Regions from separate parts of the Bacillus basilensis genome, predicted to be linked through region 2. Evidence: a T-box and tRNA genes for the amino acid it is inferred to sense, from the RefSeq annotation. Region 2 holds a T-box; the other holds one or more tRNA genes.
What was found. A T-box is a leader RNA that pairs with one kind of tRNA and senses whether it is charged. The one in region 2 lies ahead of trpS (tryptophan--tRNA ligase), so its partner is inferred to be a tRNA-Trp.
Positions count from the first base shown of each region.

Region 1 (3,642 bases), 400 kb from region 2:
ATTGAATACTTAGCCTTTTTAGGTTTAATCTGTTGTTTAATCATTTACAATACAAATACTGTATTTTTATCTATTATCATTGCTTTTGTCGCTTTAGAAATTATGATGGAATCCTTTCAAGTTAAACTAAAACAAAAAATTGCACATATTTATAATGCCATCTTTCTATTAAGTGCCCTAATAACAAATATTATTAGTAATGGTTTTTATTTATCTACCGTATTTCCTGTGTTCTTTATGGCTGTTTTACTATTCATAGCTAGATACATTCATGTCCCTAATAACAAAAAACACGAACAAGAAGCTTAGAAAGAGGAGACACTGTGTACCAATCTTTCAAAGATAATCCGCTAAAATATATATTGAATTTATATAAAAAAATAAATACTTTTTTTGGTATACAAGGAAGCAATACGGCACAAGTTTTCCTTTATGGAATGTTATTTCTCGTCTTAATCACATTCTCCTTGCTTTACTAACAAAAAAAGGATCTCACGTTTATGTGAGATCCTTTTTAATTTATATAGAAAATGCTCTTTACCCACAAGCATATTTTTCATAAATAAAGCTAAGATTATATTTTTTCTCCAAGCTCATCCTTTGTTCATCATCGCACCAATAGAACAGAATATCATGAATCGTTGCATAACGCTTATTTTTAAGAAATAGTTTAAAGAATGATGGCAGACAATCATGTAATTGTATAAATATATAATTGCGTAATATTTCTTCTTTATATTCAATGCCCTTACAAATATACAGTAATTCTTCACAATAATATGCATGCTGTGGAACTTGAATCATTTCGAAAAATGGCACATATGATAATAACTTTCCGATAAAATGATCATATCGATCCATTATTCCTATCGTCATATGCTCCATCATATCTTTCATTACATATAAATAATCATCTACATGAGTAGTCTTTAATGGGTCTAATCGATCTGAAATTTGAGAAAGTACAGCTCTTTGACAAGCTAATACCGCTTGACTAGGTCCATAATATGCTAGGAAGTCTGTACACTTACGATATTTCCGTAATAAGTCATGTGTATATAAATCATACACAAAAGTATTACAATACATCGCTAGACTCATCATATCACTATTTAATTGTTCCTTTGATAGGAATTTAGCTCTCTTACACATATAAAAGAATGTAAATTCCAATACTTCTTTATGGGATAATAGATGTTTACAATCCTTTATACATTTCTCATTAAATTTAACTCTATCCCAAATTTCTACATCCCCATCAGTCAATTCACCAATACGATATTTAATAATTAAATAGTTTAAAGCAACCGCTTGCGTCAAAAGATCCCACGTTTCATATTCCAATGAAGTGTAAACAAACTCAGCTAGTCCTTGATTTACCATAAAAGTATTTGCTTCTTCATACCAACCAATCTCTTGACATAAGCGAAGAATACGTACTAAAGTTGGAATTTCATCTTTATGAAACTGCGGTAAATTCTTTGCTTTATTCATTCCATATACGATAAATGCCGCTAAATTTTCTTCTTTATAAAATTCTTTTTCTTTCCACACTAATATAGTTCGTTCTTTCCCTTCACCTTTTGGATGACAAGGTACAAGCAAAGAAAATAATTCAGCGAAATTATTTGGTTCTATATATGTATCTGTAACCAAATTCCAATTCGGATCGCGCTGTACAGCCCTCATATAATTCCCCTTCCCTTTTGTCTACATAGGAAATATTAATCCATTATTACATCGTTAATAATAAATATTGTTATATTCGAAATCTATCATAACGCTTATATCTATCAGTATATCATTTTTTCTCTTATTTAAAATTAGGAATGACAAATTTAAATAAACTGTCGAAATTACTAACCGTATACTTATTATATAATGTCTCAGATACATCATGCTAACATATTAGCTTAATCCATATATACTAGAATAATGCATCTGATTTTTATACGTAACTTATCCCACTAATTAAAGTCTCTCTTCATTCCGTATGCTCCGAGATTTCACTTAAAGCAAATCCCGCTTGATCATCTGCCGATTCTCTTGTAGCTAAATCACCTAATGCTAGCATTCCAACAAGTTGACCACTCTCAACTACTGGTAATCGTCTAATTTGATACTGTGCCATTAACTCTGTAGCTTTTTCAATGGAATCATCTGGAGAAACTGAAACAATATTTGTTGTCATTACATTTGTAATTTTATTAGATCCAGGATGTTTCTCAGCAATGCCTCTAACCACTAAATCTCGGTCTGTAACAAGCCCAACAACTTGCTCATTTTCAACAACCGGAATCAATCCAATCGATTCTTCTTTCATCTTTACAGCAGCCTCGTATACGTTGTCTAGCGGTGTACAATGTACAATATGAGTACTCATAAGGTCTCTCACTCGTGTCATTTTTGTCTCCTCCTTTTTATACATACCATAGTTTTTCCTAAATCCCTTTATTTATTTCAGGAAAATCAGTAGATAAAAGAGGATTAACACACAATAAAAAAGAGTCAGCAATGTGCTGACTCTTTTTTTATGACCCGTACGGGATTCGAACCCGTGTTACCGCCGTGAAAGGGCGGTGTCTTAACCACTTGACCAACGGGCCATGGCTCCGCAGGTAGGACTCGAACCTACGACCGATCGGTTAACAGCCGATAGCTCTACCACTGAGCTACTGCGGAATAATATATGGTGGGCCTAAATGGACTCGAACCATCGACCTCACGCTTATCAGGCGTGCGCTCTAACCAGCTGAGCTATAGGCCCATATACTTTACAGGGGCAGTAGGAATCGAACCCACACTGGAGGTTTTGGAGACCTCAGTTCTACCTTTAAACTATGCCCCTAAAGGATGCCGACTAGAGGACTTGAACCCCCAACCTACTGATTACAAGTCAGTTGCTCTACCAATTGAGCTAAGTCGGCATAAAAAAAATGGTGGCTCGGGACGGAATCGAACCGCCGACACGAGGATTTTCAGTCCTCTGCTCTACCGACTGAGCTACCGAGCCAACATAAATGGCGGTCCCGACCGGGGTCGAACCGGCGATCTCCTGCGTGACAGGCAGGCATGTTAACCACTACACCACGGGACCATTTGGTTGCGGGGACAGGATTTGAACCTGCGACCTTCGGGTTATGAGCCCGACGAGCTACCGTGCTGCTCCACCCCGCGACAATATAATATTTTTTAAAAAAATGGAGGAGGTAGAGGGATTCGAACCCCCGCGCGACTCTCGCCGCCTGTCGGTTTTCAAGACCGATCCCTTCAGCCGAACTTGGGTATACCTCCATGAAGGAAAAAAGAAATATTTTATTATTTATGTCTAAACCATTAAAGAAAATGGAGGAGGTAGAGGGATTCGAACCCCCGCGCGATTCTCACCGCCTGTCGGTTTTCAAGACCGATCCCTTCAGCCGAACTTGGGTATACCTCCGAGACATATAATAAATAAAGTGGAGCCTAGCGGGATCGAACCGCTGACCTCCTGCGTGCAAGGCAGGCGCTCTCCCAGCTGAGCTAAGGCCCCATGTTTTTGGGAATATCGGGAAGACAGGATTTGAACCTGCGACCCCCTGGTCCCAAACCAGGTGCTCTACCAAGCTGAGCCACTTCCCGTTAATAAAAGCGCGCCCGAGA
Region 1 covers NZ_JBNTQO010000004.1:247-3,888, reverse strand. Annotated here, with positions in the region: gene ACQVV1_RS09355 (hypothetical protein) at 1-309, shown strand, start outside; gene ACQVV1_RS09350 (DUF3965 domain-containing protein) at 538-1,689, opposite strand; gene ACQVV1_RS09345 (CBS domain-containing protein) at 1,985-2,404, opposite strand; tRNA gene ACQVV1_RS09340 (tRNA-Glu) at 2,535-2,606, opposite strand; tRNA gene ACQVV1_RS09335 (tRNA-Asn) at 2,608-2,682, opposite strand; tRNA gene ACQVV1_RS09330 (tRNA-Ile) at 2,691-2,767, opposite strand; tRNA gene ACQVV1_RS09325 (tRNA-Trp) at 2,778-2,848, opposite strand; tRNA gene ACQVV1_RS09320 (tRNA-Thr) at 2,855-2,927, opposite strand; tRNA gene ACQVV1_RS09315 (tRNA-Phe) at 2,938-3,013, opposite strand; tRNA gene ACQVV1_RS09310 (tRNA-Asp) at 3,022-3,097, opposite strand; tRNA gene ACQVV1_RS09305 (tRNA-Met) at 3,101-3,177, opposite strand; tRNA gene ACQVV1_RS09300 (tRNA-Ser) at 3,202-3,294, opposite strand; tRNA gene ACQVV1_RS09295 (tRNA-Ser) at 3,347-3,439, opposite strand; tRNA gene ACQVV1_RS09290 (tRNA-Ala) at 3,460-3,532, opposite strand; tRNA gene ACQVV1_RS09285 (tRNA-Pro) at 3,548-3,621, opposite strand; tRNA gene ACQVV1_RS09280 (tRNA-Arg) at 3,632-3,642, opposite strand, start outside.
Region 1: it has a tRNA-Trp gene. The T-box ahead of trpS (tryptophan--tRNA ligase) is inferred to sense a tRNA for this amino acid. The anticodon was not compared.

Region 2 (6,631 bases):
ACATTATATCATTACATCGAGGACGAATTGTTAGAGCTTCCGCAAAAAATGTTGGAAGACGTACATCATAAGGCTTATATTCGTAAAAATCATGAACGTTTGCAGCAAGAGTATTGCTTTGTAGTTACAGATGGAAAAGGAATTATTGCGATCGACACAATTGGTTACAATGTGCCAATTCGAAAGAGCAGACTTATACCGCGCCAAGAGCAGATGGTATATGAGATGGTAGAAAACGTACAAGCAGAAAAGTATGAGTTCCAAGTAGAAGAAATGGAAAAAGAACATCATATTTTATCACCATCACCTTTCATTATGAATGGCTTAACTCGTAAAGAAAGACAGCTTAAACAATTATTATTTATGGCGTTAGATCAATTACATACAACGAAAAACACAGCAGAAATTCGCTATTGGTTCACAGAGTGGGATCCATCAGCATACGGAATGGTACAACATATGGAATTTGAAGATATTTGGGCTAAACTGTATGATGAAGCGAAAACAGGCTGGTCTGAGAAGCACGAACAATTATGCGAGCGTCTCGTAAAAGGACAGCCATTTTTTGAAAAGTTATGGGAAATGGAAAACGAGCAAAAGGTAAATTAAAAAAACCGCCAATTGGCGGTTTTTTTAATTGGTACAACTTAGCTCCGGCTCCTAGCCCTTCGCGTCTAAGAACCTTCCCCACGAGAAGGTAAAAAGCACCTTCTGTGGGAAAGAACCTTAGCCGTCAGGGCTAAGCAGTCGCCTCCGCTTTTTATGTTACCTACGTTTTCTGCTTAGTCCCATTGCGTTTTCTACTTTGCGTAGTTGCTTGAATGCAACGCGGTTTGCTTTTTCGGCACCTTTGTCTAGAATTTCGTCTAGTTCTGGTGAGCTGATTAGTTCGTTATATTTGTCTTGGATTGGACGAATTGCTTCTACGACTACTTGTGCTAGGTCGCCTTTGAAGTCTCCGTATCCTTTGCCTTCGTACATTGCTTCGATGTCTTCAACTGTTTTTCCAGAGAATGAAGAGTAGATTGTTAATAAGTTAGAGATACCAGGTTTGTTTTCTTTATCGAATTTCACGATACCTTCAGAATCAGTTACGGCACTCTTAATTTTCTTTTCAATTGTTTTTGGTTCATCAAGCATGCTGATCATTGATTTTGGATTTGGATCAGATTTACTCATTTTTTTCGTAGGTTCTGTTAGTGACATAACGCGAGCCCCTACTTTTGGAATGCGAATTTCAGGAATTGTGAATACTTCACGGAAGCGCTTGTTGAAACGCTCTGCTAGGTCACGTGTTAATTCCATATGTTGTTTTTGATCATCACCAACAGGTACGATTTCAGTGTTGTAAAGTAAAATATCAGCAGCCATTAATGGTGGATACGTTAGTAATCCAGCTGGAACTGAATCTCTACCTGATGCTTTATCTTTATATTGCGTCATACGCTCTAATTCTCCAACGTAAGCAACTGATTGCATAATCCATCCTAGTTGAGCGTGTGCTGGCACTTCTGACTGTACAAATAAAGTAGCTTTTTCAGGATCGATACCGCATGCTACATAAAGTGCAGCAAGACTGCGGATATTTTTACGAAGTTGTACGGGATCTTGAGGTACTGTAATCGCATGTTGGTTTACAATACAGAAATAACAGTCGTGTTCATTTTGAAGCTCTGTAAATTGCTTCATAGCTCCTAAATAGTTTCCAAGTGTAATCGTTCCACTCGGCTGAATACCAGAAAAGATAACTGACATAAGTAATTCCTCCTAAATTTGAATGCGTGATGGGGGAAGAGAAGGCAAACAAAAAAGCCCATTCATCCCAAAAACTATAGGGACGAATGGACCGCGGTACCACCCTAATTATTTCACTACTGTGAAATCTCTCTAATCCATAATAACGTTTGGATATAACGCCAAAGCCTACTACTTTCGGTTCGGTTTGGTGCTCAAAAGCCCATTCCACATTGTACAATTACTTGTTCACACCAGCCACAAGCTCTCTGAAATTGCCTCAATATGTACTCTTCTTTATCATCGCATACATATAAATTTATTTATTGTTACCTGAGCTCTTTTAATATGAAAGAACTAAAGTTTTATAACAAAATGTTTTGCTGATTATTATATCATATGGGATAGTGTTTGCAAACTACATCAAAATAGTAAAGCTAATGAGAGTCGAGAACAGCCCAAGAACGATACCGGTAATGCAAATTGGATACGTCCATTTGAATGAATATGTTTTATAAATACGTTCTTTCTTATCGGTAGGTTCCTCTACTTCTTCAATTAAAGAGTCAATTTTTTTGTTCGTACCAAATACTCTTTGGAAAGCGTAAATTGTTACGTTAAAAAATCCATTTTGAAATATGAATAAAAAACCGCCTATAAGAATAAAAAATAGTGCGATATAAAACGAGATGTTGACAAAATTCAACAAAAATTGCGATGAAACGAGGAATGCGCCAATACTAGAAGCGATTATCGCTATGAAAATTAGTATACAAGTATGAAAAAAAACTTTATTCAAAATGTTCCCCTCCGTCAAAATATTACTAGAATTATTATACTATAAAAGCTATAATATGTACTAGAATTAATTTTTTGAAAATTATACGCAATTAAAGGTCTGATTTCAAGATGATAGTAGCAATGTTAACGTATCCCTTTACAAAAAAATTAAAAAATAAACATTTTATTAAAAATTTTAACAAAAAAACAAAAAACTATATTCACAATTGTTATATTATATGTATAATGAAAATTGTAGAAACTTGGAGATTATTCTTTCAATTCTACTTTTTTACAAGTGAGGGTACAGGAAGTGCAATTAGGGGAGGTAACACAACATGAAGAAAAAGATACCGTTAATACTTGCATCGACGTTGACAGTCAGTATGTTAGGGGCTTGTAGTTACCAAAAAGAGGATAATAAAGCAGGCGCAAAAGAAAAATCCTCAAATAAGCAAGTTTTAAATCTAACTGAGACAGCTGAAATTCCAACTATGGATACGACGTTATCGACAGATGCAACATCTTCTAACATCATGAATAACACAATGGAGGGATTATATCGTCTGGGGAAAGACGATAAACTTGTTCCAGGTGTCGCTAAATCTTATGAGAAATCAGAGGATGGCAAAAAGTATGTATTTAAGTTACGTGAAGATGCGAAATGGTCTAATGGTGAACCTGTAACAGCGAAAGACTTCGTTTATTCTTGGAGAAGAGCTGTAGATTCCAACACGGGTGCCAAGTTTGCTTACATACTATTTGATGTTAAAAATGCGGAGAAAGTTAACAAAAAAGAATTGCCAGTTGAAGAACTTGGTGTAAAGGCAATTGATGATCATACACTTGAAGTGGAATTAGATAACCCTGTTCCTTATTTTGTAAGTTTAACAGTCTATCCAACATTGTATCCTTTGAATGAGAAATTTGTAACAGAACAAGGAGCGAAATTTGGATTAGAATCCAATACGACACTTTACAATGGTCCATTCGTATTAAATGAATGGAAGCATGAACAAAGTTTCCAACTTAAGAAAAATCCAACGTATTGGGAAAATAAAGAAGTAAAACTTGAGGAAATAAACTTCAATATTGTTAAGGATCGTTCAACTGCTATAAATTTATATGAAACGAAAGCAATTGATCGTGTAGTGTTAACATCAGAGTTTGTAGATAAATACAAATCAGATGCTGATTTCAAAACGATTAAGAGACCATCTACACAATTTATTCGCTTAAATGAAAAGAATAAATTTTTAGCAAATAAAAATATCCGAAAAGCAATTGCAATGTCCTTTGAACGTGAAAATATCGGAAAAGTTATCTTAAACGATGGTTCAGAGGGTATATATGGTTTTGTTCCGAAAGGCTTAGCAAAAGGTCCGAATGGAAAAGACTTCCGTGAAGAAAACGGAAAGCTTATAAAAGAGGATATTAAAGAAGCTCAAAAATACTGGGAAGCTGGTAAAAAAGAACTTGGTGTAGACAAAGTAGAGTTAGAGCTATTAAACTTTGATACTGATGATGCGAAAAAAATCGGAGAGTACTTAAAAGGCCAATTTGAAAAGAACTTACCAGGTTTAACAGTTCCAACTAAAATGCAGCCATTTGCACAAAAATTAAAACTTGAAGCAAGTGGAGATTATGCAATGTCATATGCGGGATGGAGTCCAGATTATATGGATCCAATGTCATTCCTTGAAATGTATACGACAGGTAATGCACAAAACAAAGTAAATTATGCAAATCCAGCATATGATGATTTAATTAAAAAAGCAAAAACAGAAGTTGATGTACAAGCTCGCTGGGATGCTCTATTAAAGGCAGAAAAACAACTGCTTGAAGATGCAGCGATAGCTCCAGTATATCAACCAGGAAAAGCTTATTTACAACGCCAATCTATTACAGGTCTATTAGAACATAAATATGGCGGGGAATTTAGCTATAAGTGGGTTGAACTCAAAAACTAAAAATGGTTTCCATCATGAATAAGGGTATATGCCTATGATGGGCATGTGCTCTTATTTTTAAAAAATAAAAGTAAGAATATTTTAAACTATCTTATTGCTTTTGAGAAAAACGGGGAGGTGCTTGACTATGGGACGTTATGTATTAAAACGTTTCGTGTACATGGCTTTGACATTATTTTTAATTACTACACTGACTTTCTTTTTGATGAAATTACTTCCGGGTTCTCCGCTTAAAAACCAGGAGAAGTTATCACCGGCACAAAAAGAAATCATTCTTGAAAAATATGGTTTAAATGATCCAGTGCCAGTTCAATATGCACGTTACTTAGGTAACTTAGCAAAAGGTGATTTAGGGGTATCATTCCAATATGATAACCGTCCAGTAACAGATATGATTGTGGATCGCATTGGACCATCAGCACAACTTGGTTTACAAGCGATTATATTAGGAACATTTATCGGTTTAATTTTAGGAATCATTGCGGCACTTCGTAACAATACGTGGGTCGATTATGGGGCGACAATTATTTCCGTACTCGGGATGTCGGTACCATCGTTCGTATTCGCCGCATTACTACAATATTTCGTAGGGGTAAAACTTGGATGGTTCCCAGTAGCATTCTGGAAAGGACCAGAGTTTACAGTAATGCCTACAATCGCTTTATCGATGGCAGTTATCGCAACAATTGCACGTTTCGCTCGTGCGGAGTTGATTGAAGTTATGCAAGCTGACTACATTTTAACAGCGAAAGCGAAAGGAATTAGCCAAGGCGTTATCATTATCAAACACGCACTTCGCAACGCGTTAATTCCAGTTGTAACAATTTTAGGACCAATGGTTGCAGGATTAATTACAGGTACATTAGTTATTGAGCAAATTTATGCTGTACCAGGACTAGGGGAACAGTTCGTTAAATCTATTACAGTGAATGACTATACAGTTATTATGGGAACTACAATTTTCTATAGTGCGATTTTCATCTTAGTTATTTTCATTGTTGATATTTTATACGGAATTATTGATCCTCGTATTCGTTTAGCGGGAGGGAAAAAATGATGAAAGATGTACAAAAATTATCTCCAGATTTATTTCAACAAGCCAATCAAAATAATGTTGATAATGAAGTCATTGCCCGTCCAAGCTTAACGTTTTGGCAAGATGTAAGAAGACGTTTGTTCCAACATAAAGGGGCAATGTTCGGTTTAGTTTTATTAGCGCTTATTATCTTACTAGCAATTTTAGGACCGATGGTAAGTAAGCATTCGTATAAAGAGCAAGACTTAGGTCGTGCGAAATTACCACCGAAAATTCCAGTTATTGAAAATGTTCATTGGCTACCATTTGACGGTACAGATCAATATGGCGTTGACCAATATGAAAAACGTGATATTAAAGAGTATTTCTGGTTTGGTACAGATGATCTTGGCCGCGATTTATGGACAAGAACATGGGAAGGTACACGTGTATCGTTATATATCGCTCTTTTAGCAGCAGCGATTGACTTAGTAATTGGGGTTGCTTATGGAGGTATTTCAGCGTTCTATGGCGGTAGAGTAGATAACATTATGCAACGTGTTATGGAGATTATTAACGGTATTCCATACTTAATCATCGTTATTTTAATGGTAATCATTATGGGATCTGGTATATGGTCAATTACACTCGCAATGGCAATTACAGGTTGGATAGGGATGTCGCGTATCGTTCGTGGACAAATCCTAAAATTAAAAAACCAAGAATATGTATTAGCATCTCGTACATTAGGTGCAACAAATACACAATTAATTGTAAAACACTTAATCCCGAACGTAATGGGACCAATTATCGTAATGACAATGTTTACAATTCCAACAGCGGTGTTTGGTGAGGCGTTCTTAAGCTTCATCGGTTTAGGTATTCAGCCACCATTCGCATCACTTGGTTCTCTTGTAAATGACGGTTATAAATCAATTCAAACGTATCCACATATGATGTTCATCCCAGCGGTTGTCATCAGTATGTTAATCTTAGCATTCAACTTAATGGCAGACGGATTACGCGACGCGTTAGATCCAAAAATGCGTAAGTAAAAGAGGGGAGAAGTAAAAATGAAAACATTGCTAGAGGTAAAAGATTTGCAAGTCTCCTTTGATACACATGCAGGTGA
Region 2 covers NZ_JBNTQO010000004.1:398,865-405,495, forward strand. Annotated here, with positions in the region: gene ACQVV1_RS11405 (YjbA family protein) at 1-609, shown strand, start outside; gene trpS (tryptophan--tRNA ligase) at 766-1,755, opposite strand; T-box leader at 1,831-2,047, opposite strand; gene ACQVV1_RS11415 (DUF3899 domain-containing protein) at 2,153-2,533, opposite strand; gene ACQVV1_RS11420 (peptide ABC transporter substrate-binding protein) at 2,853-4,484, shown strand; gene opp3b (oligopeptide ABC transporter permease) at 4,612-5,541, shown strand; gene opp3C (oligopeptide ABC transporter permease) at 5,538-6,554, shown strand; gene ACQVV1_RS11435 (ABC transporter ATP-binding protein) at 6,573-6,631, shown strand, end outside.